Regions from separate parts of the Sedimentibacter sp. zth1 genome, predicted to be linked through region 2. Evidence: a T-box and tRNA genes for the amino acid it is inferred to sense, from the RefSeq annotation. Region 2 holds a T-box; the other regions hold tRNA genes.
The links. The T-box of region 2 lies ahead of ileS (isoleucine--tRNA ligase). A T-box ahead of a tRNA ligase gene usually reads a tRNA of that ligase, here a tRNA-Ile.
Positions count from the first base shown of each region.

Region 1 (10,140 bases), 280 kb from region 2:
GCGAAAGGTGAGTGAGAATCTCACCCATCGAAAGACTAAGGATTCCTGAGGAAGGCTCGTCCACTCAGGGTAAGTCGGGACCTAAGCCGAGGCCAAAAGGCGTAGGCGATGGATAACTGGTGGAAATTCCAGTACCACCGAAGATCGTTAAAAGAGAAGTGGGGACACAGAAAGATAAGTTAGCGTACTGATGGAATAGTACGTCTAAGTAAGTAGGGAGAAGAGATAGGCAAATCCGTTTCTTCAATAATCCTGAGATACGAATGGGAGCGAAAACAAGTAGTGAAGTAACTGAGTCTACGCTGTCAAGAAAATCCACTATCGAGATCAAGGTGCCCGTACCGTAAACCGACACAGGTAGTCAAGGAGAGAATCCAAAGATGAGCGGAAGAACTATTGTTAAGGAACTAGGCAAAATAACCCCGTAACTTCGGGAGAAGGGGTGCCCATGGAAGTGAAAGTCGAACGACCGGAGCTTTAGTGGGCCACAGAAAACAGGCTCAAGCGACTGTTTACCAAAAACACAGGTCTCTGCTAAATCGAAAGATGAAGTATAGGGGCTGACACCTGCCCGGTGCTGGAAGGTTAAGGGGAGCTGTAAGCGTAAGTGAAGCAGTGAACTTAAGCCCCAGTAAACGGCGGCCGTAACTATAACGGTCCTAAGGTAGCGAAATTCCTTGTCGGGTAAGTTCCGACCCGCACGAAAGGTGTAACGATTTGAGCACTGTCTCAACAATAGATCCGGTGAAATTGTAGTACTCGTGAAGATGCGAGTTACCCGCGGCAGGACGGAAAGACCCCATGGAGCTTTACTGCAGGCTGACATTGGAATTCGGTATTAATTGTACAGGATAGGTGGGAGACTAAGAAACATGTACGCCAGTATGTGTGGAGTCGCTGTTGGGATACCACTCTATTGATACTGAATTTCTAACATGATACTGTGATCCAGTATATGGACACTGTCAGTTGGGCAGTTTGACTGGGGCGGTCGCCTCCGAAAGAGTAACGGAGGCGCTCAAAGGTTTCCTCAGCACGGTCGGAAATCGTGCGAAGAGTGTAAAGGCAGAAGGAAGCTTGACTGCAAGACGTACATGTCGAGCAGGAACGAAAGTTGGACTTAGTGATCCGGTGGCGCCGAATGGAAGGGCCATCGCTTAACGGATAAAAGCTACCCTGGGGATAACAGGCTTATCTCCCCCAAGAGTCCACATCGACGGGGAGGTTTGGCACCTCGATGTCGGCTCGTCTCATCCTGGGGCTGAAGCAGGTCCCAAGGGTTGGGCTGTTCGCCCATTAAAGAGGCACGCGAGCTGGGTTCAGAACGTCGTGAGACAGTTCGGTCCCTATCCGTCGTGGGCGTAGGAAATTTGAAGGGAGCTGTCCTTAGTACGAGAGGACCGGGATGGACAGACCTATGGTGAATCAGTTGTTCCGCCAGGAGCACGGCTGAGTAGCTAAGTCTGGAATTGATAAGCGCTGAAGGCATCTAAGCGCGAAACAAACCTTAAGATAAGATTTCCCATTACGTAAGTAAGTAAGACCCCTGAAAGACTAACAGGTAGATAGGTCACAGGTGTAAGTGCAGCAATGTATTCAGCTGAGTGATACTAATAGGTCGAGGTCTTGACCAATAATGATCCTAACCCCATTTGATTCTCAAATGGATGGTAGGTCAGATCCAGCGAAATCCAAATCTATACGAACGTAAGTGAGTAAATAGATTTGTGATACAGTCGGACAAATCTCGAAAAGTTTTTCCTATACAATTTTGAAAGTTCAAACTTTCAATTTAATGATAACTTAATATACAATATAACGAAGTAATTTTTAAATTACGAGTTATACTAATCTGGTGATAATAGCAAAGAGGACACACCCGTTCCCATTCCGAACACGGAAGTTAAGCTCTTTAGCGCTGATGATACTTGGTGGGTGACTGCCTGGGAAAGTAAGACATCGCCAGATTGATATTCCGAGGTAGCTCAATGGTGGAGCAACCGGCTGTTAACCGGTAGGTCGTGGGTTCGAGCCCCACCCTCGGAGCCATGAATGTGCCGGAGTGGCGGAATTGGCAGACGCACAGGACTTAAAATCCTGCGTTCCCTAAAGAACGTACCAGTTCAAGTCTGGTCTTCGGTACCATTTTAAATTAATTTGTCGCGGGGTGGAGCAGCTGGAAGCTCGTCGGGCTCATAACCCGAAGGTCATAGGTTCGAATCCTGTCCCCGCTACCAAAATAAAAGGCCCTATGGTCAAGCGGTTAAGACACTTCCCTTTCACGGAAGTAACCCGAGTTCGAGTCTCGGTAGGGTCACCATTACAAAATAAAAAACATGGAAGCATAGCTCAGTTGGGAGAGCATCTGCCTTACAAGCAGGGGGTCATAGGTTCGAGCCCTATTGTTTCCACCATTTTTACAAAATTGAATGTGGCTTGGTAGTTCAGTTGGTTAGAATGCCAGCCTGTCACGCTGGAGGTCGTGGGTTCGAACCCCATCCAAGTCGCCATTTTCAATAAAAACAAGATACATGCTGGTGTAGCTCAATTGGTAGAGCAACTGACTTGTAATCAGTAGGTTGAGGGTTCAAGTCCTTTCACCAGCTCCATTTTCGCAGAAATTACGGAGTAATTTCAATACACAATGCGAAAGACGCAACGGCGTAAGCCATGTTGCGGAAAATAATTTTACTGAAAATATGGGAGGGTTCCCGAGTGGCTAAAGGGGACGGACTGTAAATCCGTTGGCAACGCCTTCACTGGTTCGAATCCAGTCCTTCCCACCAATTAAGTTTAAAATGCGGAAGTGGCTCAGTGGTAGAGCATCGCCTTGCCAAGGCGAGGGTCGCGAGTTCGAATCTCGTCTTCCGCTCCAAAAGTAACAAAAAATGTTAAAACGCATATAATGCGGGTGTAGCTCAGTGGTAGAGCCCCAGCCTTCCAAGCTGGTTGCGAGGGTCCGATTCCCTTCACCCGCTCCATTAAAAAAATTTATGGACCAGTAGCTCAGCTGGATAGAGCAACGGCCTTCTAAGCCGTGTGCCGGGGGTTCGACTCCCTTCTGGTTCACCATAAGTTGGGGTATAGCCAAGCGGTAAGGCACTAGACTTTGACTCTAGCATTCGTAGGTTCAAATCCTGCTACTCCAGCCATTTTTAAAAATTAATATAGTGATCCATTAGCTCAGCTGGCAGAGCACCTGACTTTTAATCAGGGTGTCCCGCGTTCGAATCGCGGATGGATCACCACGGAGAGGTACCGAAGCGGTCATAACGGGGCGGTCTTGAAAACCGTTAGGGTGTAAGCCCACGTGGGTTCGAATCCCACCCTCTCCGCCAATTTAATAGTTATAAAAATATATATGGAGAAGTACTCAAGTGGCTGAAGAGGCGCCCCTGCTAAGGGTGTAGATCCGATAAGGATGCGAGGGTTCAAATCCCTCCTTCTCCGCCATATTTATACCAAAATATTTTGTAATATTTTGGGCCTTTAGCTCAGTTGGTTAGAGCGCCCGGCTCATAACCGGTAGGTCCAAGGTTCGAATCCTTGAAGGCCCACCATTTACACCATAGGGGTGTAGTTCAGTTGGTAGAACAATGGTCTCCAAAACCATGTGTCGTGGGTTCAAGTCCTGCCACCCCTGCCAATTTTATTAAGCAAAAACAGGATAATAATTAAATAATAGTATTTCGGGGCGTAGCGCAGTTTGGTAGCGCATCTGGTTTGGGACCAGAGGGCCGCGGGTTCAAATCCTGCCGCCCCGACCAGTATTTAAATGTGGGCTTGTAGCTCAGGTGGTTAGAGCGCACGCCTGATAAGCGTGAGGTCGATGGTTCGAGTCCATCCAGGCCCACCACATTTTTCCAAAATATATTAATATTTTGGGCTTTTAGCTCAGTTGGTTAGAGCGCCCGGCTCATAACCGGTAGGTCCAAGGTTCGAATCCTTGAAGGCCCACCATGTTTGCCCAGATAGCTCAGTCGGTAGAGCAGGGGACTGAAAATCCCCGTGTCGGTGGTTCGATTCCGCCTTTGGGCACCATAGTAAAAACGTTGATTATTTTTAATCAACGTTTTTTATATACTGGGAAAGTCTACTTTTAGTATATAAAAAACGAGGATTGCAAAGGACGGGACGTCCTTGCCTTTAAGGGGAGTGCTCAGTAAAAATGCCTATTTCATAAGCATTTTTACGCCGAAGGGGGACATTGGTCCCCCTAGCGGAGTTGCGTAGTAACTTTTTTATTACAATAATATTTAATTTTTTAAATATCTTTTAATGCCTTTTCAATAATACTACATACATTTTCAAATAATAGAGTTCCATTAATTACTATTGGCACAATATTATCTTTTAAATTAGGCAATGTGTTAAAGTTCATCAATTTTATTTCATTATTATCTATAAATAATATATAATTATCGCTATCGCTTTTATATAGAGAAATCAAAATATCTAATTTTGTTATAGATGTTTGACTTTTGAAATTTAATTTATAGCAAAGTTTATTTGAGTTGTAATCCAATTTGTAATCAGTTATATTTAAAAATTTAATTTTTATTGCCTTGTTTGATATACTAATATCTTTTTTATTAACTTTCAATATACCTAATGTTTTGGAATAAAATATTTTATCATATGAATTCAAAATATTATCAAATATTATTGGAAGATAGTAAACATCTTCAAAATTATGCAAAAGTATTAAATCTCTGTGCTCATCTTTTTTATGAATTTTATATGCTTCATACAAGGTTATTACATCTTTGCCAGACAATGTGTCTTCTCTAAATATCTTAAAATATTTTTCAACAGTTTTAAGCTTATTATTTGCAATATTAATCTTATTTTTAAAATTCAGCATATCTTTATACAAATCAATACTATGTAGATTATTTAAATTAAAATCTATATTGTATTTTTCAAATTTTTTATTCAAATATGTTATATCAAATGATTTCCCGTTATATGTTATGATATATTTTTTTGTATATATTTTACTCATAAGGAAAAACAATGATTCTAATTCTTCCTGTTCATTTATAGAAAATGTTTGATAGATAATTTTTTTATTATTTTCAACTATCAAAAATGTTATAGAAACAATTTCACTCGTAACAGCAGATAATCCAGATGTTTCAATGTCTAAGTAAACACTGTCATTAAATATCTCTTCTATAAATTTATTATTTAAATTATAATCTTCAATAATTTTTTTACTAATCATTTTAATCCGTCCTATAAACAGTTTTTGTTTCCCCTAATAAGTTGCTTTATGTAGAATAATTTGGTAATATAAATACGGGGGTATAAATATGTATTATTTTGTAATTTATTTCGTTGCATATGTTTTGAGTATAATAGTATGTTTATATTTAAACTATAAAACTGCAATAATTTTAAGTCTAATATTTTTTGCACTGGGTATTGTTACGACAAAAAAATATGTAGCGTGTTTTTTAATAATTTTATTTGCGGTTTTGTCTGTTGTATGTATTAATTATAATTCAAAATCTATTTTAACACAATATCTTAATGATGATGTTAATGTAATTGTAGAAATAAAGAATGTTATTAAAGATGACAAAGAATCTGAATTTATTAGCTATAATGTTAATGTAATATGTCTAAACGGAAAAAATATACATGAAAAATCAATTCTATACATAAAAAAAGAAAATAAAATCGAAATAAATTCAATTCATAAAATTAACGTTAGCGTATCTAAAATTCAAGAATCTAAGAATTTTTTGCTTTTTAATTATAAAAAATCGCTTCGAACTAAAAAAATATTTGTAAACTTATTTGCAAATACAAAACCCAACCTTATAAAAAAGGATTATTCAAAAGTCAATACTATAGTAAATAATTTTAAAGGATTTGTCGAAAAATTGTTTTATTCAAATCTTAATGAAAAAAATGCAAATATTATATTATCAATTTTGTTAGGAGATAAGAAATACTTAGATGATGATTTATATAAAAGTATACAAAGAACTGGCCTGGCACATATATTTGCTGTCTCTGGTTTGCATATAGGTATATTATACGGCTTCTTAATAAAATTATTTTGTATGATTGGGTTTAACAAAAAGATTAGCTGGTTTTTAACATGGGGATTTTTGTGGTGCTATGGGTTTTTGATAGGATTTCCAGTGTCTGTTCTTAGAAGTTTAATAATGTTTACGTTCGTGTTTGGAGCAGAGTTATTGTATAGAAAATATAATACTATTAACTCAATTGTTATAGCAGCCTTTATATTATTAGTGGTAAACCCATTTTATTTATTTGATGTAGGTTTTCAATTGTCGTTTACCGCTGCATTTTGCTTAATTATTTTTAATAAGTATGTTAAGGATAAATTGAAATCTAAGAATACCATTATTTCTAGCATTTATTTATATATTTTTTTACAATTATTCACACTTCCTATTATGTCGTACTATTTTAATTATCTTTCATTGTTGGGCATTTTATACAATATAGCATTAGTTCCTATTTTTAGTGTACTTATTGTTATTGCATTTATTTCTGTTGGTGTAGGTTTTTTATGTGTATATACACTTGTCTTACCTTTAAAGATATATGATTATGTATTCAATGTTATTAGGTATGTAATAGATTGGGGTTCTAAAAGTAGTATTGCAGGTGTTAAAATACCCTCTATGAGGCTTTTAACTTGCTTTTTTTACTATGTTTTCTTAGCTTTAATACTATTTATAATAAATAATAAAAAATGCAGTTACAAGCGTATTTTATTTGCAACTTTTATAGTATACTACTGCATCAATTTTTTCATTATACCGCTAAGTTTAGATGGAACAAGACTTAATATAGTTGATGTTTCACAAGGCGTATTTATTATCCTAAGACACAATGATATAAATTTGATATTTGACGCGGGTAGCAATTCAGATAATATTGGCAAATATGTTTGTGCACCTTATATACTCAAAAATGGTTTTAATGATATAAAATCAATATTTATTAGCCACTGGCACATAGATCATTATAGTGGTGTTAATGAAATATTAAGTAGTTCTAAAGTTGGTAATGTATATTCTAGTTCCGAAGACGACAAGAATCTAATAAATTGCCATTGTAATCTTTTAAACAATACAGATAGTATAATTATAGATAATGAATTTAAAATTGATATATTATGGCCTAAAATCGGTTTTAAGTCTAATAATGAAAATAACATGTCCAATGTATATTTAGTAAAGTGTGGAAAAATAAAAATACTTATTACTGGGGATATCGAAAAGGAGGCTGAAAGGCAGATTCTAGATAGATTGGAAGATATAAATGTTTTAATTGTTCCTCATCATGGAAGTAAAACTTCTTCTACTACTGAATTTGTACAAGCAGTTAATCCTGATATTGCAGTATTTTCATATGGTAAAAATAATTATGGTATTCCACATCAGGAGGTTATTGATAAATATAATGATATAGGTTCAGATATTTTATCAACTTTTACTAATGGTGAAATTAATATTATGGAAATTAATGATGAAATATATTATAATACCTATAAGGGCAATCATTCTGAAAATATGAATGAAATATATAAATTATATTTTTTATTGAATTTATATATATTTGTTATATTATTAGTATATGTAATGTTTTATAAAAATTATATTTTAGATAAAAGATATGAGGGAAAATATGAGTTATAAAGAATTAATAAATAATATAAAAAAAGAAGATTTATTTTGTTTCAATATAATATATGGAAATGAAACCTTTCTAATTGATAATGCCATAAAAAGTGTAATCAATAAATTTGTTTCTAAAAATTTAAGAGAATTGAATTTTACTAAATTTGAAAAAATTGATGATAAGGAAAATGAATTTATAGAAACAGTTGCAACTTTTCCTTTTATGTCTGATAAAAAAGTAATTATTGTTGATGATAGTGATTTTTTAACTTCATCTGGTTCTATTAATAAAAGCATAGAGGAAAAGCTTATTAAATTAACAAAAGATAACATAGATACTACGATAGTATTATTTATTTTAAAAGGCAAAAAACCTGATAATAGAAAAAAATTGGTAAAAATAATCAAAGAAAATAAAGCAATATATGAAATTAAAAAATTAGATGAAGGTGAGTTAACTAACTATATAGTAGAAGGTTTTAAAAAAAATTCAGTTAAAATTACATCATCGAATGCAAGCTATATTGCAACAAACTGTGGTTATTTAGATTATGAAAGTACAGTTGATTTGTATGATGTAAATAATGAAATTCATAAAATTGCATCATATACATTAGATGAAGGCGAAGTAAATAGAGAAGTTATTGATGCTCTTTTAATAAAATCTCTTGATAGTAATATTTTTAGACTTGTTGATTTTATATGTGACGGTAAGAAAAAAGAAGCAAATAAAATGCTAGGAAACATGTTAATAAATGGTGTGGCTGAGCTATTTATTATGCATATGATAACAAGGCAGGTTAGAATGATTTATCAATATCAAATATTATACAAAAAAGGTTACTCATCTTCTCAAGTTTCTGATACTATGAAAATAAAGCCGTTTATAGCGAAGAAACTTAGTAGTTTATCTAAAAATATAAGTATGGATAAAACTGAAAAAATACTGAATACTCTTTTAAATATTGACAGACAAATTAAAACGGGGTTAATAGATAAGACAGTTGGATTAGAAATAATATGTAATTCTTTTTAAAGAAGTAATACAATATAAATTAATTTAGAATAGAGAATAAAATGGATAACAACTTAATTAGAAGTAAGAGAAAATTAGACCATATAAAATATGCACTTAAGGAAAGTAACAATAATACTAAAACAGGTCTTGATGATATAGTACTTATTCACAAGGCATTACCTAAATATAACCTTCAAGATATTGAAATAAATACAACTTTTTTAGGTAAGAAAATTAGCGCACCAATTTTTATAAACGCTATGACAGGTGGACATAAAGACGTTTTGAAAATAAACGAAATATTAGGAAGAGTTTCACGTGACGCTGACATACCAATTGCGGTTGGTTCTCAAAAGGCTGGAGTTGAAGATAAAAATCTTTTTGAAACATATAGTATAGTTAGAAAAATTAATCCTGAAGGAGTAGTTATTGGCAATTTATCTGCTAATTGTTCTTTAGAAGATGCTAAAATTGCTGTTGAGATGATAGAGGCGGATGCTTTACAATTGCATTTGAATGTAGCCCAGGAAATCAGTATGAAAGAGGGAGATACTACATTCGAAAATATAAGAGAAAATATAATAAATTTAAAAGAAGGTATAAATGTACCAGTGATTGTAAAAGAGGTTGGTTGTGGTATGAGCCTTGAAACTATAAAAGAGCTTATGAGTATGGATATTAAATACATTGATATTAGTGGAGCAGGAGGTACAAATTTTATAGATATAGAATATTCAAGACATAGTAAAGTTATTGATAATTCATTAATCAATTGGGGAATACCAACAGCATATTCTATGGTTGAAGCAAATATAGCTGGACTAAATGGATTTATAGTATCAGGAGGAATAAAAAATTCTTTTGATATTGCAAAGTGTTTATCAATGGGTGCTAAAATGGTAGGTATATCTGGAGAAATATTGAAACAATATTTTAAAAATGTTAATATAAATGACTGGATAGAAGAATTAAAAAGTAATTTGAAGAAAATTATGTTACTTACAAATTCATCTTGTATAAGTGAATTAACTATATGTGACAAGGTTATCAAGGGTGAGCTTTTAGAATGGCAAAATATTAGAAAGTAGTCTTATAAATATTTGATTATTAAAGATGTATAAGACTTTATATATATTTAATTATAATAAAAATGGGCTTAACATTTAATGTTACAGCCCTTTTATGATTAAGCTATTTTATTTAATCTTTGTTGTAATCTACTAACTTTTCTAGCAGCTGCGTGTTTGTGAATAGTGTTTTTAGCAGCAGCTCTATCTAATTTAGCTTCAACTTCTTTTAAATATTCCTTCGCTTTTTCAACGTCACCGCTTTCAATAGCAGTTTCGAATTTTTTAATATAAGTTTTTATTTCTGATTTTCTAACTTTGTTTATAGCAGTTTTTTTATCAATAACTAAAATTCTTTTTTTTGCTGATTTAATGTTTGCCAAATGTT
Region 1 covers NZ_CP071445.1:1,363,704-1,373,843, reverse strand. Annotated here, with positions in the region: rRNA gene JYG23_RS06970 (23S ribosomal RNA) at 1-1,634, shown strand, start outside; rRNA gene rrf (5S ribosomal RNA) at 1,852-1,968, shown strand; tRNA gene JYG23_RS06960 (tRNA-Asn) at 1,975-2,049, shown strand; tRNA gene JYG23_RS06955 (tRNA-Leu) at 2,057-2,145, shown strand; tRNA gene JYG23_RS06950 (tRNA-Met) at 2,162-2,237, shown strand; tRNA gene JYG23_RS06945 (tRNA-Glu) at 2,246-2,320, shown strand; tRNA gene JYG23_RS06940 (tRNA-Val) at 2,339-2,414, shown strand; tRNA gene JYG23_RS06935 (tRNA-Asp) at 2,434-2,510, shown strand; tRNA gene JYG23_RS06930 (tRNA-Thr) at 2,534-2,609, shown strand; tRNA gene JYG23_RS06925 (tRNA-Tyr) at 2,702-2,786, shown strand; tRNA gene JYG23_RS06920 (tRNA-Gly) at 2,801-2,875, shown strand; tRNA gene JYG23_RS06915 (tRNA-Gly) at 2,908-2,981, shown strand; tRNA gene JYG23_RS06910 (tRNA-Arg) at 2,996-3,072, shown strand; tRNA gene JYG23_RS06905 (tRNA-Gln) at 3,078-3,152, shown strand; tRNA gene JYG23_RS06900 (tRNA-Lys) at 3,173-3,248, shown strand; tRNA gene JYG23_RS06895 (tRNA-Ser) at 3,250-3,338, shown strand; tRNA gene JYG23_RS06890 (tRNA-Ser) at 3,364-3,453, shown strand; tRNA gene JYG23_RS06885 (tRNA-Ile) at 3,484-3,560, shown strand; tRNA gene JYG23_RS06880 (tRNA-Trp) at 3,571-3,646, shown strand; tRNA gene JYG23_RS06875 (tRNA-Pro) at 3,691-3,767, shown strand; tRNA gene JYG23_RS06870 (tRNA-Ile) at 3,780-3,856, shown strand; tRNA gene JYG23_RS06865 (tRNA-Ile) at 3,884-3,960, shown strand; tRNA gene JYG23_RS06860 (tRNA-Phe) at 3,966-4,041, shown strand; gene JYG23_RS06855 (ribonuclease H-like domain-containing protein) at 4,265-5,227, opposite strand; gene JYG23_RS06850 (DNA internalization-related competence protein ComEC/Rec2) at 5,316-7,685, shown strand; gene holA (DNA polymerase III subunit delta) at 7,675-8,703, shown strand; gene fni (type 2 isopentenyl-diphosphate Delta-isomerase) at 8,745-9,773, shown strand; gene rpsT (30S ribosomal protein S20) at 9,872-10,135, opposite strand.
Region 1: it has a tRNA-Ile gene. The T-box ahead of ileS (isoleucine--tRNA ligase) is inferred to sense a tRNA for this amino acid. The anticodon was not compared.

Region 2 (10,140 bases):
GTTAAATGAGTTGTGGGGATTTATAGATAAATCAGGGAAATTGATTATTGATTGCAAGTATATACATGCATCATTATTTATTAAAGATGTAGCAGTTGTAAAAGAAAATGAAGGTAGTTATAAAATCATCGATAAGAATGGTAACTTTTTAAATAATATAGAGTACACAAATTATAAAAGTTATATAAATTCACCATATATTGCTGTACTTACAGATGATAAATGGGGAGTTATCAACAATTATGGGGAAACAATTGTTGATAATGTTTATGATGAAATTGCATTGCTTGGTGATAAGTATTTTGCAGTAAAAAAAGATTCTAAATGGGGAATTATTGACTGTAATTCAAATATTATAGTAGATTATAATTGGGATGAAATAGTATCTTTTAATAACAATATGATAGTTGTTAAAAAAGATAATCTTTATACATTAATAAATAAAGAAGGAAAATATCCATTTGTAAGTGATGAGTTAAAAATTCTAGGTAAGCTTGGTTTGATCAAAGGAAATGGAAATGGTATAACATTAGAATATGCAAATAAAACATCTACTAGAATCCAAAGTGCAATAATTGTTCTTAGAATGAATGGGTTAGAGGAACAAGCTTTGTCTTATTCTGGTCAAAATAATTTTAATGAATCTAAAGGATATAGTTGGAAACAAGGAATAAATATTATGGCATTTTTAAAGGATAATCCAGGCGTAGGCTTTATAGGTGACACTAATAATAATTTTATGCCTCTTAGTAACTTGACATATAAGCAGTATGTAAAAGTATTGCTTGAAAATTTAGGATATAAGCAAGATGTGGATTTTAAATATGATGAAACATTGACATTTGTACAAAGCTTGGGTATAGATATAGATAATAAAAATACACTATCAAATAATGATATGGCTGAAATAACTATAAAATTTTTACAAACAAACACAAAAGATGGACAATTGTTGATAGAAAAATTAATTTCAAATAATATTGTTAGTAGAGATACTGCAAAATCTTTAAATTTAGTAAAATAATGAAGTAGGTGTTTTTATGTCGAAGGAGGACATTGATCCCCTAGTAGAGTTACATAGTAACTTCTTATTATAATATATCACTTCTTTTGATTTTAGCATACTTTAGGGACTTAGTGGCTGGACCTTCTATTACATGACCTAATATATCAAACCTTGAGCCATGACATTGGCAGTCCCAAGTCTTATCTTCAGTGTTGAATTCAAGTGAGCAACCAAGATGAGTACATACAGGTTTTATGCAATGAAAATTATCTTCGTCATCAAGGAATACGCCAATATTTGTTATACCAGAATTTATTATAGTACCATCACCATTTTTTAAGTCAAGTACTTCTTTTTTAGAACGCAATAACAATTTTTTTGAATAACCTATTAGTGTATTATAGCTTGCTTTACCAATCTTAAAAACAGATGTAGCATTGATATTCAAGTGCCTATAAGGGTTGAAAATGTTTTCGTAATATGTGATGTTATTATTTAAAATCATGTTGCTTATTATGATAGCTGACGCTGCAGAGTTTGTCATACCCCACTTGCTAAAGCCAGTTGCTACATAAATATCTTTATACAGTTTGCTTATTGGACCTATAAAAGGAATTCGGTCGTGCGACATGCAATCTTGTGTAGACCATTTTGCAAGTATGTCATGTTTAGAAAAATATTTAATCAAAAAATCCTCTAATTTTTTATATGCGTTTTCTTCATTATTAGGTTTTCCAACTGGATGATTGCATCCTCCTAAAAGTAAAATACTGTCTTTGATATTTTTTTGAAATCTAATAGACCTTATGTTCTTGTCAATATTTATATACATTCCATCAAATGGTTTTGTATTTGTTTTACAAGCAATAATATATGATTTTTCTTGAGATTGTTTTATAAAGAATAAGCCTAATAATTTTTTTAGTGGAAAATGTGTTGCAATGATTACTTTGTTTGCAAATACGTCACCATTGTTTGTTATTATTTTATGAGGATTTTCATTTAAACAAACATCTATTGCTTTAGTATTTTCATAAATGTCTATATTGTTTTTATTTAAAATATTAGCTAAAGAGTATAAATATTTTAACGGATTAAATTTATATTGATTTGGTACTTCTAATCCACATGATATAGGAAAATTCATTGAATAAATATCAATTATATTAGATTTTATTCCAATTGCATCATAAGCCTCTTTTTCTGATTTTAAATCATATACTTTTTCATTGTATTTTGAGTATACAACACTAAAATCTTCTTGAAAATCACATGGAATGTTAAGATTGTAAATTATATTTTTATAAAAATTTAAACCATCTAAATTAGCTTTATAATAGTTTTTAGCAGTACTTATACCAAAGTTGCGAATTAAATAATCATATATAAGATTATGCTGTATAGTTATTTTTGCATTTGAGTAGCCACTTACCCCATAGCCTATATGTGTAGAGTCAATGATTCCAATGTTTAATCCTTTGTTCATAAGTAAAAAAGCAGTATTTAACCCTGAAAGACCAGCACCTATAATTAATACATCAAATTTTTTGCCACTAATATTTTTAGTATTTAAATTTCTATATGAAGTAGTTTGATGCCAAAACGAATTATTTTGATAAATCATAATATTCTCCTTTATCATATGTAAAAATGTTACGAGCAATGCTCGTAACATTTTTATAAACTAATTATTGAACAAATAACAGTTTATCTCTTTAAATTATGAAAGTCTTTGTTTATTTGTGCTTTAAATTGTGAGGGTTTATTGTTGGTTATCATTTTTTCGCCCATTCTTACCATTTCTTTAACTGCGAGACCGTTAACTAGTGCTGGATACATTTTATCTTTCATATCACTTGGAGGAGTGTATCCTATGTCAGATGCTATTTCCATCTTTAACATGTCAAGAGCTTGTTTTGATTCTGGTACAATTAACTTATTTCTACTTGCCATTGTCATCAATCCTTTCATCTACATCTAAAGAACAATAATATATTAACCAAATTTACGAAAATTATATTCTAAAATCAAAAAAATATCTTGACAGCTAGTAAATAATGGTGTATTATTTTAGAATATAAATTAATATTTTAGGCTATGATTGGAATAGTAATTATATAGCGAATTCAAGAGAAATAATCATTTTGGTGTGAGATTATAATTTTAAGTATAATGAAAATCATCCATGAGCTTAGTTTCTGAAATAGTAGTAAGAAACTACGTGAAAATCGTTATAAAGTTGAGTGATACAAAATCTATAAATTTAAGGTTTTGTATAATTTGGGTGGTACCACGGAAATATAACTCTTTCGTCCCTTTGGATGAAGGAGTTTTTTTATTGCATAATAATAATATATAATAGGAGGAAAAAATGAAATTATTTAAAGACATATCAAAATTACCATATAACGAATATGAAAAAGAAATGTCAAATTACTGGGAAAATATAGATTTACTACATCAAGCAGTTGAAACAAGAAAAGATAAACAGCAGTTTGTTTTTTATGAAGGACCACCAACTGCCAATGGTAGACCGGGAATTCACCATGTTATAGCAAGAACTTTAAAAGATTCTGTATGCCGTTTCAAAACAATGGAGGGCTATCAGGTAAAAAGAAAAGCCGGATGGGATACTCATGGACTTCCCGTTGAAATCGAAGTTGAAAAAAAATTAGGACTTAAAAACAAACAAGATATAGAGAATTATGGCATAGATAAATTTAATGAAAATTGTAGAGAGTCAGTATTCACATATAGCGGATTATGGAGACAAATGACTGAGCGTATGGCATATCTAATTGACTTAGATAATCCATATATCACACTTGACAACAACTATATAGAATCAGTTTGGTGGATATTGAATAAGTTCTTTAAAGAGGGATTAATGTATGAAGGACATAAAATATTACCTTACTGTCCTAGATGTGGAACAGGTCTTGCATCTCATGAAGTTGCACAAGGCTATGAGGAAATAAAAACTGCAACAGCATTTGTTAAGTTTAAATTAGTTGGAAAAAATGAATATTTCTTAGCATGGACAACAACACCTTGGACACTTGCTTCAAACGTTGCACTTACAGTACATGCTGATATGGAATATGTTAAAATTAAATTAGCAGATACAGAAGATAAAAAAGGCGACGTATTATATCTTGCCAAATCATTACTTGAAAAAGTTATAAAAGTAGATTATGAAATACTTGAAGAAATGAAAGGTAAAGACTTAGAGTTTGTTGAGTATGAGCAAATTATGCCTTTTGTAAAAGCTGATAAAAAAGCTTTTTTTGTAACATGTGCAGATTACGTTACAGCTGAAGATGGTACTGGTATAGTTCATACAGCTCCTGCATTTGGTGAAGATGACTATAACACAGGAAAAAGATATAATTTACCAGTTTTACAACCAGTTGATGATACCGGTAAGTTTACACAAACACCTTGGAAAGGTATGTTTGTTATGGATGCTGATAAAGATATCTTAATTTGGTTAAAAGAGCAAGGCAAGTTATTTAAAAAAGAAACTGTATTTCACAATTATCCTCACTGCTGGAGATGTAAAACTCCACTTTTATACTATGCAAAACCAAGCTGGTATATTCAAATGACAAAATTAAAGGATAATCTTGTTGAAAACAACAAAACAGTTGAATGGTATCCTGATTTTGTTGGAGAAAAAAGATTTGGTAACTGGTTAGAAAATGTAAATGATTGGGCTGTATCAAGAAGTAGATACTGGGGAACACCACTTCCAATTTGGAGATGCGAATGCGGTCATGTAGATAGTATAGGTTCAAGAAAAGAATTAGCTGAAAGAGCTATAGAAAACATAGATGAAAATATAGAATTGCACAGACCGTTTGTTGATGATGTTCATATAACTTGTCCTCATTGTGGAAAACCAATGACAAGAGTTAAAGATGTAATTGACTGTTGGTTTGACAGTGGTTCAATGCCATTTGCTCAACAGCACTATCCATTCGAAAACAAAGAAAACTTTGATGAAATGTTCCCAGCAGATTTTATCTGTGAAGGTATTGATCAAACTCGTGGATGGTTCTACTCATTACTTGCAATATCAACATTTGTAAAAGGCGTATCACCATATAAAAGAGTTTTAGTAAATGACTTGATACTAGATAAATTTGGCAAGAAAATGTCTAAATCAAAAGGAAACGGTGTAGATCCATTTCAATTATTCGATAAATATGGAGCTGATGCTTTAAGATGGTACTTATTACATGTATCACCAGCATGGTCACCAACAAAATTTGACGAAGACGGATTAAAAGAAGTTTTGAGTAAATTCTTTGGAACTATCAAAAATGTTTATACATTCTTTGCACTATATGCAAATACCGATAATGTAGATCCAAGAGAATTCTTTGTTGAAATAAAGGATAGACCGGAGCTTGATAGATGGATAATTTCTAAATACAACAATTTAGTTAAGTATGTTAAAGAGTGCATGGACGTATTTGACTTGAATAAAGTAGTAAGAGCAATTCAAGACTTTATTAATGAAGATTTATCAAATTGGTATATTAGACGTTCAAGAAGAAGATTTTGGGCAACTGAATTAACAGAAGATAAAAAATCAGTATATGTGACAACTTATGAAATTCTTGTTGGAGTATCAAAACTTGTAGCTCCATTTGCTCCATATATAGCTGAAGAATTATATAGAGATTTAACTGGAGAAAAATCAGTTCACTTAGCTGATTATCCAATAGCTAATGAAGAAGTAATAGACTTGAATGTTGAAAAGAGAATGGACCTTGTAAGAGATTTAGTTAAGCTTGGTAGAGCGTCAAGAGAAACTACTAAAATCAAGGTTAGACAACCAATTCAAAAAATCTATATAGATGGTAGATATGAAGCATTAATTTCTGATATGACACCACTTATTATGGAAGAATTGAATGTGAAGGAAGTTTTATTTGAACAGAACTTAAATCAATATATAAACTTTACTATAAAACCAAACTTCAAAACTTGCGGACCTAAATTAGGTAAAGATGTAAAAGTATTTGCACAAGAACTATTAAAAGCAGATACAAAGGAAATAATCTCTACAGTTCAAGCAGGTAATGTATATAACATGGCAGTTAGTGGCAATGAAATTGAAATAACAGAAGATATGTTAGATATAAGAATTGCTGCAAAAGAGGGTTATGATGTTGAAATGTCTAACAATTTATTTGTTATTATTGATACTAACTTAACTAAAGAGCTTATAGATGAAGGATATGCGAGAGAGTTTGTATCTAAGATTCAGCAAATGAGAAAGACTAATGGATATGAAATGATGGATAATATTAAAATTTTCTTCAATGGAAATGAAGAAATATCTAATGCAGTAGACATATTTACAGATTTCATCAAATCTGAAACATTGGCAATAGAAATAACAAAAACTGATGATACAAGTTTCGAGGTTCAAAACTTAAATGGTATCGAAACAGGTATAAAACTTGAAAAAGTAAACTAATAGACGTAAAAAGTGTAGTATAGTATAAATATATTGCACTTTTTCTATATAAATGAGGTGATATCATGCCAAATAAAGATTTTTTTGATTATTACAATTTGGGAAGAGAAAAAGATAGATACACTAGGTGTAGCTTTGAATTTGAAAGAACTAAGGATATTTTAGTAAGAAACATAGATTTTAATAAAAAAAGCGTATTAGATATGGGTGGAGGTGCTGGTTATTATTCATTTTGGCTAGCTAAAATGGGGTTAAGCGTTCATCTAAGGGATATTGTACCTCTTCATATTCAACAAGCAAGAGAAGAAGAACAAAAAACTGGAGTGAAACTAGGTTCTATAGATGTTGGAGATGCAACAAATATTGAATTTGATGATAAATCGTTCGATTATGTGTTGTTATTTGGTCCGTTATATCATATACAAAGCTATGAAGAAAGAAGGAAGGTATTAATTGAGGCAAAGCGTGTTTTAAAAGATGACGGAAAGATATTTGCTGTATTTATACATAAAAACTCAGCAATAATGGATTTTATAAAAGTAAAAGAAGTAGATGATAAAAAATTTAAAGAGTCTGCTCTAGAAGCATTAAAAACTGGTTGCTTTAATAATAGATATAATAATCATTTTACTTTCGGCTATTTTCATACAGCAAATGAGTTTAAGAATGAGGTTGAGACTACAGGACTTAAATGTAAAAAAATAATAAACGTAGAAGGAATCAATAGAATAGTTGATAGATTTGATGAAAAAATCAACTCAAAAGAATATTTAGATAATTATCTTGAAATCATGAGAGAAATTGAGTGTGATAGCTCTATGTTTGGAGTCTCAAGTCATTTATTATCAATTATAACTAAATAAAATTTAGAATATTTTTAAACGTCAAAGCAAGCTAATAAATAATTTTTTTAATAATAAATACTATTATATTAAAATACATGGGTATAATATATTAATTGATTACATAACTAATTATGGAGGAAAGATGAAAAAAATACTTTTAAAAAATTCTAATATTATAAACAATGATGCAACAGTAGATAAAAATAAAGACATATATATAGAAAATAGTAGAATAGTTAAAATTATAGATACTAATAATTTTAATTTATGTTGTGAGAATGTTGATAATAATGATTCATGTGAGATTATTGATTGTTCTACTTATTATGTTTCACCAGGACTTGTAAATTTGCATTCTCATGCTGCTATGAATATATTTAAAGGCATAGCTGAAGATGTAACTATCGATGATTGGTTTAACAAAGAAATTTTTCCTTATGAAAGTAAACTTCAACCAGAGGATATATACAATGGAGTAAAATTAGCCATACTTGAAATGCTTAATAATGGTGTTACAGCTTTTGCAGACCATTATTTCGGACAGGAATCAGTTTTAAAAGCAGCAATGGATTCAAAAATCAGAATAGACTTAGCATCAACTATTTTTGGCTTAGCCCCAAATTATAAAGAACAGCTACAAAATGCTAAAGAATTTATCAGTAAAAACAGAAATATTTCAAGTAGAGTAAATTTAAGACTTGGACCGCATGCACCATATACATGTCCTGGTGAAATTTTAAGTGAGATAGTTAATACAGCAAAAGAATTAAATGTAGGAATTCATTTACACGTTTCAGAAACTAAAGAACAAGTTGATACAAGTTTAGATCAGACTAAAAAAACACCATTTGAAGTTTTATATGAAAGCGGTGGTTTTGATATAAATACAATAGTAGCTCATGGGTTATGGGTAGAAGAAAATGATATAAAATATCTAAATGATAAGACATATTTTGCATTCTGTCCAAAAACATATATGAAACTTGCGATGGGTGAGGGAAATATATATAAATATCATGACAGGATAAACTATAGTTTTGGAACTGATGGTGGAGCAAGCTCAAATACACTTAACCCACTTGAACAAGCAAGATTATTTGCACTAAATGGTAAATTTATAAACAATGACTCTGAAAGTTTTAAAATCAAGGATATCTGGAAGCACCTTATGGATGGACATAAAGCACTTGCTTTCAATACCGGAGAAATAAAAGAAGGAAAAGATGCAGATATAATAATATGGGATTTGAATAGACCAAATACATTCCCAATTTATAATCCTGTTATTTCAATACTTTATAGTTCTAATTCTGAAAATGTGTTATATACAATGATTGAGGGAGAATTTATAAAGTATAAAGGAAAATTAACATTAGACGAAAAAGAAGTTTTAAATAATATATCCAATGTACAATCGTCTATACTTGAAAGAGGAAAAGGCAAAAGTAACGTTAATTATTAATTGTGAAAATGCTCCAAAAGCTAATTTAAACATAAAATTAAGCTTTTGGAGCATTTCTTTAACTACTCAAATGGTGATTCTTCAATTCTAATATAGTACCCTTTTGGATGATTACATACTGGGCAAATCTCTGGAGGAGTTTTTCCAACATGGACATTTCCGCAATTTAAACAAATCCAGCTTTGTTCAGCAAACGATTCGAATATTTTTCTTGTTTCTAAATAATTTGCAAATTTTCCAAATCTATCTCCATGAATTTTTTCAATTTTACCTATATTGTCAAATACCTCGGATATCTTAATAAATCCTTCTTCTTTTGCAATTTTAGAGAAATCGCTGTAAACCACTTTCCATTCCTCATATTCGTTATGTTGAGAAGTTTTTAAAAGTTCAAGTGTTGTTGGGTAAATATCAACAGGATATCCTCCATCAACAAATATAGTTTGACCTGAAAGTTCCTTTAAAAAATTATAAAAAATTTCAGCATGTTCTTTTTCTTGATTAGCTGTATAAGTAAATAAATGTTCAATCATAGCGAAATTTTCTTTTTTTGCTTGTGAGGCTGCGAATGTGTATCTATTTCTTGCTTGACTTTCACCTGCAAAAGCTCGCATTAGATTATCTTTTGTTTTACTGTCTTTTAATAAAATCATAATATATCTCCTTTATTATTTTAATATTATTATTTCAAATAAAATCTTAATAATACATTAATTAAATATACTTGCAATAGATATTTATTGCATGTTATACTTTATTAAACTAAAAGTAATTTATAATATTATGTGAACATATTATTTATAAAAAAGGCATAGGTGGAGAATATATGTTATCTGATATGATTAAAGGATTAATTATTGGGGTATCAATGCTTATTCCCGGTGTCAGTGGTGGAACTGTTGCTATAATTTTTGGTATTTATTATAAGCTAATAATTGCTGTTGATACTTTTTTGGAAGACCCTAAAAAAAATATAAAAATATTGGCTTCTGTGGCAATAGGTGGTGTGATAGGCGTTTTAGCTTTTTCAAAACCAGTTCTACTTATTTACAATACATATAAAATACCAATGCTTTATTTATTTATGGGAGCTGTGCTAGGAAGTGTTCCTCTTTTATTTAAATCAGCAGGTATAAAAAAAGTCAAACCAAAAATGTTTGTATATCCAATTATAGGCTTACTGTGTGTAATATTGGTTGAGCAAATTCCAAAGGATATGTTTAGTGTAGAAACAGAAGGATTGTTGGGTTATGCTATATTATTTCTAGTTAGTATTTTTTTAGCAATACCACTCATTCTTCCAGGTATTAGTTTTTCATATATGTTACTTATTTTA
Region 2 covers NZ_CP071445.1:1,644,816-1,654,955, reverse strand. Annotated here, with positions in the region: gene JYG23_RS08305 (WG repeat-containing protein) at 1-1,024, shown strand, start outside; gene JYG23_RS08300 (FAD-dependent oxidoreductase) at 1,092-2,630, opposite strand; gene JYG23_RS08295 (small, acid-soluble spore protein, alpha/beta type) at 2,714-2,959, opposite strand; T-box leader at 3,095-3,326, shown strand; gene ileS (isoleucine--tRNA ligase) at 3,378-6,497, shown strand; gene JYG23_RS08285 (class I SAM-dependent methyltransferase) at 6,563-7,360, shown strand; gene JYG23_RS08280 (amidohydrolase family protein) at 7,485-8,804, shown strand; gene rbr (rubrerythrin) at 8,867-9,457, opposite strand; gene JYG23_RS08270 (DUF368 domain-containing protein) at 9,631-10,140, shown strand, end outside.

Region 3 (10,140 bases), 270 kb from region 2:
AGAAAGTGCTAAAAAAGATAATTTATAAGAACCCGCAACATGGCTAACGCCGTTGCGAAGTGCAAATTGACTTAAAATTTTTGACGAAATTTGTTCGCACCTTAGACAATAAAACAGCATAAGAACAACCTTTGATTTCAGTACTCGCAAGAGTATAAGAAATAGAACAAAAAACAGTAACAACAACAACAACTAACGAGAGTTAGTGCCAAGCGTAAGCTTGAGAACAGATATTAAACGAGAGTTTGATCCTGGCTCAGGACGAACGCTGGCGGCGTGCCTAACACATGCAAGTCGAGCGAAGAAAGTCTTTCGGGACGAGTATTAGCGGCGGACGGGTGAGTAACGCGTGAGCAATCTGCCTCGTACAAAGGGATAGCCTCGGGAAACTGGGATTAATACCATATAACACTTATTGATCACATGATTAATAAGTCAAAGATTTATCGGTACGAGATGAGCTCGCGTTTGATTAGCTAGTTGGTAAGGTAATGGCTTACCAAGGCGACGATCAATAGCCGGCCTGAGAGGGTGAACGGCCACATTGGAACTGAGACACGGTCCAAACTCCTACGGGAGGCAGCAGTGGGGAATATTGCACAATGGGCGCAAGCCTGATGCAGCGACGCCGCGTGAGCGAAGAAGGTTTTCGGATCGTAAAGCTCTGTCCTTTGGGAAGAAAAAAATGACGGTACCAAAGGAGGAAGCCCCGGCTAACTACGTGCCAGCAGCCGCGGTAATACGTAGGGGGCGAGCGTTGTCCGGATTTACTGGGCGTAAAGGGTGAGTAGGCGGTAACGTATGTCAGATGTGAAAGGCGAGGGCTAAACCCTCGTAAGCATTTGAAACTGCGTAACTTGAGTGCAGGAGAGGTAAGTGGAATTCCTAGTGTAGCGGTGAAATGCGTAGATATTAGGAGGAACACCAGTGGCGAAGGCGACTTACTGGACTGTAACTGACGCTGAGACACGAAAGCGTGGGGAGCGAACAGGATTAGATACCCTGGTAGTCCACGCCGTAAACGATGAGTGCTAGGTGTTGGCCGAGAGGTCAGTGCCGGAGCTAACGCAATAAGCACTCCGCCTGGGGAGTACGGTCGCAAGACTGAAACTCAAAGGAATTGACGGGGACCCGCACAAGCAGCGGAGCATGTGGTTTAATTCGAAGCAACGCGAAGAACCTTACCAAGGCTTGACATCCCCTTGACAAGTGCAGAAATGTGCTCTCTTCTTCGGAAGCAAGGGAGACAGGTGGTGCATGGTTGTCGTCAGCTCGTGTCGTGAGATGTTGGGTTAAGTCCCGCAACGAGCGCAACCCTTATCATTAGTTGCCAGCATGAAAGATGGGCACTCTAGTGAGACTGCCGGTGACAAACCGGAGGAAGGTGGGGATGACGTCAAATCATCATGCCCCTTATGTCTTGGGCTACACACGTGCTACAATGGTCGGAACAAAGGGAAGCGAAAGCGTGAGCTGGAGCCAAACCTAATAAACCGATCCCAGTTCGGATTGTAGGCTGCAACTCGCCTACATGAAGTCGGAGTTGCTAGTAATCGCGAATCAGAACGTCGCGGTGAATGCGTTCCCGGGTCTTGTACACACCGCCCGTCACACCATGGAAGTTGATAATACCCAAAGTCGCTGAGCTAACCATTTGGAGGCAGGCGCCTAAGGTAGGATTAATGACTAGGGTGAAGTCGTAACAAGGTAGCCGTATCGGAAGGTGCGGCTGGATCACCTCCTTTCTAAGGAGACAGAAAACAAAATGTAAAGTAATACATTTTGTTTCAATGTCGCTTTTCTGGTTTGAACGCCAGAAAAGCATGTTCGAAACAAGGAACTTATGCTGTTTCATTGATGCTCAAGTGAGAATTTGAGTATTAAGACTAATGCAGAGAAAATTTTGGCAACAAAATGTTCAAAGCAAGCTGAACTTTGAAAATTGTATAGGAAAAAACAAACGAGAAAAACATCAAAAAAACAATAAAACTAAGTAAAAAATATAAGCGGAAGCAAATATTAATTACAAGAGTAACCAAAAAAATAGTTGTGTGAAGACGCACAATTAAACTGATGATTAAAAATTGCGAAGGTAATTTTTATTTAGGCAAGGCGGAAGGAACGAAAGAGCGGAATGTACATCTGTACATGAGCATCTTGAGAAACGACCAACGAAGCATAAATGAAAAAGGCCGAGCAAAAGAGGTCAAGATATAAAGAGCGTAGGGCGAATGCCTTGGCACTAAGAGCCGATGAAGGACGTGGTAAGCTGCGAAAAGCTACGGGAAACTGCAAACAAGTATTAATCCGTAGATATCCGAATGAGGAAACTCACATATGGAGAACCGTATGTAACGTATGATGAATAAATAGTCATACGTGGGGAACGAGGGGAACTGAAACATCTAAGTACCCTTAGGAAGAGAAAGTAAAAAACGATACCGAAAGTAGCGGCGAGCGAAATCGGTAGAGCCCAAACCATGTTTCGGCATGGGGTTGCGGACATATCAACAAAGTATCCGAGACGATAGTCAAAGACTTCTGGAAAGAAGCTCCAAAGAGTGTGATAGACACGTAGACGAAAAAGTCAAAGAGCAAGATATGATCCAGAGTACCACAGGACACGAGAAATCCGGTGGGAAGCAGGGAGGACCATCTCCCAAGGCTAAATACTACTTAGTGACCGATAGAGAAATAGTACCGTGAGGGAAAGGTGAAAAGAACCCCGGGAGGGGAGTGAAAAAGAACCTGAAACCCTATGCTTATAAGCAGTGGGAGCACTACGAGTGTGACCGCGTACTTTTTGTAGAACGGGCCAGCGAGTTACGATATGCAGCAAGGTTAATAACTGAGAGGTTAGGAGCCGAAGCGAAAGCGAGTCTTAATAGGGCGAAAGTTGCATGTCGTAGACCCGAAACCAGGTGACCTATCCATGAGCAGGTTGAAGCTAGAGTAAAATCTGGTGGAGGACCGAACCCGTTAGCGTTTAAAAGCTATGGGATGACTTGTGGATAGCGGTGAAATTCCAATCGAACCTGGAGATAGCTGGTTCTCCTCGAAATAGCTTTAGGGCTAGCCTTAACGTAAGATTAATGGGGGTAGAGCACTGAATAGTCAAGGGACGTTATACGTTACCGAAACTTATCAAACTCCGAATACCATAAAATTAGCGTTGGGAGTCAGACTATGTGAGATAAGTTTCATAGTCAAAAGGGAAAGAGCCCAGATCACCAGCTAAGGTCCCAAAGATAGATTAAGTGGAAAAGGATGTAGGACTACACAGACAACCAGGAAGTTGGCTTAGAAGCAGCCACACTTTCAAAGAGTGCGTAATAGCTCACTGGTCGAGTGGACCTGCGCCGAAGATTACCGGGGCTAAAATCTATCACCGAAGCTGTGGGATTGTATTAATACAATCGGTAGAGGAGCATTCTGTACGAGTCGAAGCGCCATCGAAAGAGGCTGTGGATTGTACAGAAGAGAGAATGCTGGCATGAGTAGCGAAAGGTGAGTGAGAATCTCACCCATCGAAAGACTAAGGATTCCTGAGGAAGGCTCGTCCACTCAGGGTAAGTCGGGACCTAAGCCGAGGCCAAAAGGCGTAGGCGATGGATAACTGGTGGAAATTCCAGTACCACCGAAGATCGTTAAAAGAGAAGTGGGGACACAGAAAGATAAGTTAGCGTACTGATGGAATAGTACGTCTAAGTAAGTAGGGAGAAGAGATAGGCAAATCCGTTTCTTCAATAATCCTGAGATACGAATGGGAGCGAAAACAAGTAGTGAAGTAACTGAGTCTACGCTGTCAAGAAAATCCACTATCGAGATCAAGGTGCCCGTACCGTAAACCGACACAGGTAGTCAAGGAGAGAATCCAAAGATGAGCGGAAGAACTATTGTTAAGGAACTAGGCAAAATAACCCCGTAACTTCGGGAGAAGGGGTGCCCATGGAAGTGAAAGTCGAACGACCGGAGCTTTAGTGGGCCACAGAAAACAGGCTCAAGCGACTGTTTACCAAAAACACAGGTCTCTGCTAAATCGAAAGATGAAGTATAGGGGCTGACACCTGCCCGGTGCTGGAAGGTTAAGGGGAGCTGTAAGCGTAAGTGAAGCAGTGAACTTAAGCCCCAGTAAACGGCGGCCGTAACTATAACGGTCCTAAGGTAGCGAAATTCCTTGTCGGGTAAGTTCCGACCCGCACGAAAGGTGTAACGATTTGAGCACTGTCTCAACAATAGATCCGGTGAAATTGTAGTACTCGTGAAGATGCGAGTTACCCGCGGCAGGACGGAAAGACCCCATGGAGCTTTACTGCAGGCTGACATTGGAATTCGGTATTAATTGTACAGGATAGGTGGGAGACTAAGAAACATGTACGCCAGTATGTGTGGAGTCGCTGTTGGGATACCACTCTATTGATACTGAATTTCTAACATGATACTGTGATCCAGTATATGGACACTGTCAGTTGGGCAGTTTGACTGGGGCGGTCGCCTCCGAAAGAGTAACGGAGGCGCTCAAAGGTTTCCTCAGCACGGTCGGAAATCGTGCGAAGAGTGTAAAGGCAGAAGGAAGCTTGACTGCAAGACGTACATGTCGAGCAGGAACGAAAGTTGGACTTAGTGATCCGGTGGCGCCGAATGGAAGGGCCATCGCTTAACGGATAAAAGCTACCCTGGGGATAACAGGCTTATCTCCCCCAAGAGTCCACATCGACGGGGAGGTTTGGCACCTCGATGTCGGCTCGTCTCATCCTGGGGCTGAAGCAGGTCCCAAGGGTTGGGCTGTTCGCCCATTAAAGAGGCACGCGAGCTGGGTTCAGAACGTCGTGAGACAGTTCGGTCCCTATCCGTCGTGGGCGTAGGAAATTTGAAGGGAGCTGTCCTTAGTACGAGAGGACCGGGATGGACAGACCTATGGTGAATCAGTTGTTCCGCCAGGAGCACGGCTGAGTAGCTAAGTCTGGAATTGATAAGCGCTGAAGGCATCTAAGCGCGAAACAAACCTTAAGATAAGATTTCCCATTACGTAAGTAAGTAAGACCCCTGAAAGACTAACAGGTAGATAGGTCACAGGTGTAAGTGCAGCAATGTATTCAGCTGAGTGATACTAATAGGTCGAGGTCTTGACCAATAATGATCCTAACCCCATTTGAGAATCAAATGGATGGTAGGTCAGATCCAGCGAAATCCAAATCTATACGAACGTAAGTGAGTAAATAGATTTGTGATGCAGTCGGACAAATCTCGAAAAGTTTTTCCTGTACAATTTTGAAAGTTCAAACTTTCAATTTAATGATAACTTAATATACAATATAACGAAGTAATTTTTAAATTACGAGTTATACTAATCTGGTGATAATAGCAAAGAGGACACACCCGTTCCCATCCCGAACACGGAAGTTAAGCTCTTTAGCGCTGATGATACTTGGTGGGTGACTGCCTGGGAAAGTAAGACATCGCCAGATTGATATTCCGAGGTAGCTCAATGGTGGAGCAACCGGCTGTTAACCGGTAGGTCGTGGGTTCGAGCCCCACCCTCGGAGCCATGAATATGCCGGAGTGGCGGAATTGGCAGACGCACAGGACTTAAAATCCTGCGTTCCCTAAAGAACGTACCAGTTCAAGTCTGGTCTTCGGTACCATTTATAATTAATTTGTCGCGGGGTGGAGCAGCTGGAAGCTCGTCGGGCTCATAACCCGAAGGTCATAGGTTCGAATCCTGTCCCCGCTACCAAAATAAATTGGCGGCGTAGCTCAGTTGGCTAGAGCATGCGGTTCATACCCGCAGTGTCAGCGGTTCAAATCCGTTCGCCGCTACCAAAATAAATTATCAAAATAAAAGGCCCTATGGTCAAGCGGTTAAGACACTTCCCTTTCACGGAAGTAACCCGAGTTCGAGTCTCGGTAGGGTCACCATTACAAAATAAAAAACATGGAAGCATAGCTCAGTTGGGAGAGCATCTGCCTTACAAGCAGGGGGTCATAGGTTCGAGCCCTATTGTTTCCACCATTTTTACAAAATTGAATGTGGCTTGGTAGTTCAGTTGGTTAGAATGCCAGCCTGTCACGCTGGAGGTCGTGGGTTCGAACCCCATCCAAGTCGCCATTTTCAATAAAAACAAGATACATGCTGGTGTAGCTCAATTGGTAGAGCAACTGACTTGTAATCAGTAGGTTGAGGGTTCAAGTCCTTTCACCAGCTCCATTTATAAATATTGTGGACCAGTAGCTCAGCTGGATAGAGCAACGGCCTTCTAAGCCGTGTGCCGGGGGTTCGACTCCCTTCTGGTTCACCATAAATTTTGTTTTTGAGTTACATAAGGTTTTTATTTGACTCATTAGCTCAGTTGGTAGAGCACCTGACTCTTAATCAGGGTGTCCAGGGTTCGAATCCCTGATGGGTCACCAACTTTAGTGTATGATATAATTTATCAAATATATGATCCATTAGCTCAGCCGGCAGAGCACCTGACTTTTAATCAGGGTGTCCCGCGTTCGAATCGCGGATGGATCACCAATATGGAGAGGTACCGAAGCGGTCATAACGGGGCGGTCTTGAAAACCGTTAGGGTGCAAGCCCACGTGGGTTCGAATCCCACCCTCTCCGCCAATTAAATAATATGTCGGGGCGTAGCGCAGTTTGGTAGCGCATCTGGTTTGGGACCAGAGGGCCGCGGGTTCAAATCCTGCCGCCCCGACCATATATGCAAATTATGGGCTTGTAGCTCAGGTGGTTAGAGCGCACGCCTGATAAGCGTGAGGTCGATGGTTCGAGTCCATCCAGGCCCACCATAGTTTAAACCAAAATATTGTAAAATATTTTGGGCCTTTAGCTCAGTTGGTTAGAGCGCCCGGCTCATAACCGGTAGGTCCAAGGTTCGAATCCTTGAAGGCCCACCATCTAATATTTATGCCCAGATAGCTCAGTCGGTAGAGCAGGGGACTGAAAATCCCCGTGTCGGTGGTTCGATTCCGCCTTTGGGCACCATTTAGTACAACAATATTAAATATAAAAACTGCTTGACATGAGTTAATACTTGTGATAAGCTAATCAAGCAAAAAAAATTAGTATACGAAGTCGTTAAGAAAAAATAAAAAAGTTCTTGACAAACTTCGACAGAGATGGTAAACTAATAAAGCTGTTGAGAGACAGCAAAGCATTGAAAAATGAACCTTAGACAATAAAACAGCATAAGAACAACCTTTGATTTCAGTACTCGCAAGAGTATAAGAAATAGAACAAAAACAGTAAAAACAACAACAACAATTAACGAGAGTTAATGCCAAGCGTAAGCTTGAGAACAGATATTAAACGAGAGTTTGATCCTGGCTCAGGACGAACGCTGGCGGCGTGCCTAACACATGCAAGTCGAGCGAAGAAAATCCTTCGGGATGAGTATTAGCGGCGGACGGGTGAGTAACGCGTGAGCAATCTGCCTCGTACAAAGGGATAGCCTCGGGAAACTGGGATTAATACCATATAACACTTAATAATCACATGATTAATAAGTCAAAGATTTATCGGTACGAGATGAGCTCGCGTTTGATTAGCTAGTTGGTAAGGTAACGGCTTACCAAGGCGACGATCAATAGCCGGCCTGAGAGGGTGAACGGCCACATTGGAACTGAGACACGGTCCAAACTCCTACGGGAGGCAGCAGTGGGGAATATTGCACAATGGGCGCAAGCCTGATGCAGCGACGCCGCGTGAGCGAAGAAGGTTTTCGGATCGTAAAGCTCTGTCCTTTGGGAAGAAAAAAATGACGGTACCAAAGGAGGAAGCCCCGGCTAACTACGTGCCAGCAGCCGCGGTAATACGTAGGGGGCGAGCGTTGTCCGGATTTACTGGGCGTAAAGGGTGAGTAGGCGGTAACGTATGTCAGATGTGAAAGGCGAGGGCTAAACCCTCGTAAGCATTTGAAACTGCGTAACTTGAGTGCAGGAGAGGTAAGTGGAATTCCTAGTGTAGCGGTGAAATGCGTAGATATTAGGAGGAACACCAGTGGCGAAGGCGACTTACTGGACTGTAACTGACGCTGAGACACGAAAGCGTGGGGAGCGAACAGGATTAGATACCCTGGTAGTCCACGCCGTAAACGATGAGTGCTAGGTGTTGGCCGAGAGGTCAGTGCCGGAGCTAACGCAATAAGCACTCCGCCTGGGGAGTACGGTCGCAAGACTGAAACTCAAAGGAATTGACGGGGACCCGCACAAGCAGCGGAGCATGTGGTTTAATTCGAAGCAACGCGAAGAACCTTACCAAGGCTTGACATCCCCTTGACAAGTGCAGAAATGTGCTCTCTTCTTCGGAAGCAAGGGAGACAGGTGGTGCATGGTTGTCGTCAGCTCGTGTCGTGAGATGTTGGGTTAAGTCCCGCAACGAGCGCAACCCTTATCATTAGTTGCCAGCATGAAAGATGGGCACTCTAGTGAGACTGCCGGTGACAAACCGGAGGAAGGTGGGGATGACGTCAAATCATCATGCCCCTTATGTCTTGGGCTACACACGTGCTACAATGGTCGGAACAAAGGGAAGCGAAAGCGTGAGCTGGAGCCAAACCTAATAAACCGATCCCAGTTCGGATTGTAGGCTGCAACTCGCCTACATGAAGTCGGAGTTGCTAGTAATCGCGAATCAGAACGTCGCGGTGAATGCGTTCCCGGGTCTTGTACACACCGCCCGTCACACCATGGAAGTTGATAATACCCAAAGTCGCTGAGCTAACCATTTGGAGGCAGGCGCCTAAGGTAGGATTAATGACTAGGGTGAAGTCGTAACAAGGTAGCCGTATCGGAAGGTGCGGCTGGATCACCTCCTTTCTAAGGAGACAGAAAACAAAATGTAAAGTAATACATTTTGTTTCAATGTCGCTTTTCTGGTTTGAACGCCAGAAAGGCATGTTCGAAACAAGGAACTTATGCTGTTTCATTGCTACTCAAGTGAGAATTTGAGTAGTGGATAAAAGATTTGCTGATGTGGGGGTGTAGCTCAGATGGGAGAGCACCTGCCTTGCAAGCAGGGGGTCAGGAGTTCGACTCTCCTCATCTCCACCAATAAAAGTAAATCGCTGAACTTTGAAAATTGTATAGGAAAAAACAAACGAAGTAATTTTTGATTTAGACAAGGCGAGAGGAGTCGAGGAGCAAAGCATATGAATAATATGTGAGCACCAGAGAAGACGATCAACGAAGTATAAATTAAAAAGAACAAGTTTGAAACGAGAGAAAAACATCAAAAAAAACAATAAAACTAAGTAAAAAATATAAGCGGAAGCAAATATTAATTACAAGAGTAACCAAAAAATAGTTGTGTGAAGACGCACAATTAAACTGATGATTAAAGTAATTTTTCTGAAAAGAAAAGTGAAAATAAAGTTTGCGAAGGTAATTTTTATTTAGGTAAGGCGGAAGGAACGAAAGAGCGGAATGTACGTTTGTACATGAGCATCTTGAGAGATGACCAACGAAGCATAAATGAAAAAGACCGAGCAAAAGAGGTCAAGATATAAAGAGCGTAGGGCGAATGCCTTGGCACTAAGAGCCGATGAAGGACGTGGTAAGCTGCGAAAAGCTACGGGGAACTGCAAACAAGTATTGATCCGTAGATATCCGAATGAGGAAACTCACATATGGAGAACCGTATGTAACGTATGATGAATAAATAGTCATACGTGGGGAACGAGGGGAACTGAAACATCTAAGTACCCTTAGGAAGAGAAAGTAAAAAAACGATACCGAAAGTAGCGGCGAGCGAAATCGGTAGAGCCCAAACCATGTTTCGGCATGGGGTTGCGGACATATCAACAAAGTATCTGAGACGATAGTCAAAGACTTCTGGAAAGAAGCTCCAAAGAGTGTGATAGACACGTAGGCGAAAAAGTCAAAGAGCAAGATATGATCCAGAGTACCACAGGACACGAGAAATCCGGTGGGAAGCAGGGAGGACCATCTCCCAAGGCTAAATACTACTTAGTGACCGATAGAGAAATAGTACCGTGAGGGAAAGGTGAAAAGAACCCCGGGAGGGGAGTGAAAAAGAACCTGAAACCCTATGCTTATAAGCAGTGGGAGCACTACGAGTGTGACCGCGTACTTTTTGTAGAACGGGCCAGCGAGTTACGATATGCAGCAAGGTTA
Region 3 covers NZ_CP071445.1:1,374,500-1,384,639, reverse strand. Annotated here, with positions in the region: rRNA gene JYG23_RS07075 (16S ribosomal RNA) at 234-1,745, shown strand; rRNA gene JYG23_RS07070 (23S ribosomal RNA) at 2,205-5,134, shown strand; rRNA gene rrf (5S ribosomal RNA) at 5,352-5,468, shown strand; tRNA gene JYG23_RS07060 (tRNA-Asn) at 5,475-5,549, shown strand; tRNA gene JYG23_RS07055 (tRNA-Leu) at 5,557-5,645, shown strand; tRNA gene JYG23_RS07050 (tRNA-Met) at 5,662-5,737, shown strand; tRNA gene JYG23_RS07045 (tRNA-Met) at 5,747-5,823, shown strand; tRNA gene JYG23_RS07040 (tRNA-Glu) at 5,845-5,919, shown strand; tRNA gene JYG23_RS07035 (tRNA-Val) at 5,938-6,013, shown strand; tRNA gene JYG23_RS07030 (tRNA-Asp) at 6,033-6,109, shown strand; tRNA gene JYG23_RS07025 (tRNA-Thr) at 6,133-6,208, shown strand; tRNA gene JYG23_RS07020 (tRNA-Arg) at 6,223-6,299, shown strand; tRNA gene JYG23_RS07015 (tRNA-Lys) at 6,336-6,411, shown strand; tRNA gene JYG23_RS07010 (tRNA-Lys) at 6,445-6,520, shown strand; tRNA gene JYG23_RS07005 (tRNA-Ser) at 6,525-6,613, shown strand; tRNA gene JYG23_RS07000 (tRNA-Pro) at 6,628-6,704, shown strand; tRNA gene JYG23_RS06995 (tRNA-Ile) at 6,719-6,795, shown strand; tRNA gene JYG23_RS06990 (tRNA-Ile) at 6,827-6,903, shown strand; tRNA gene JYG23_RS06985 (tRNA-Phe) at 6,916-6,991, shown strand; rRNA gene JYG23_RS06980 (16S ribosomal RNA) at 7,312-8,823, shown strand; tRNA gene JYG23_RS06975 (tRNA-Ala) at 8,982-9,057, shown strand; rRNA gene JYG23_RS06970 (23S ribosomal RNA) at 9,500-10,140, shown strand, end outside.
Region 3: it has a tRNA-Ile gene. The T-box ahead of ileS (isoleucine--tRNA ligase) is inferred to sense a tRNA for this amino acid. The anticodon was not compared.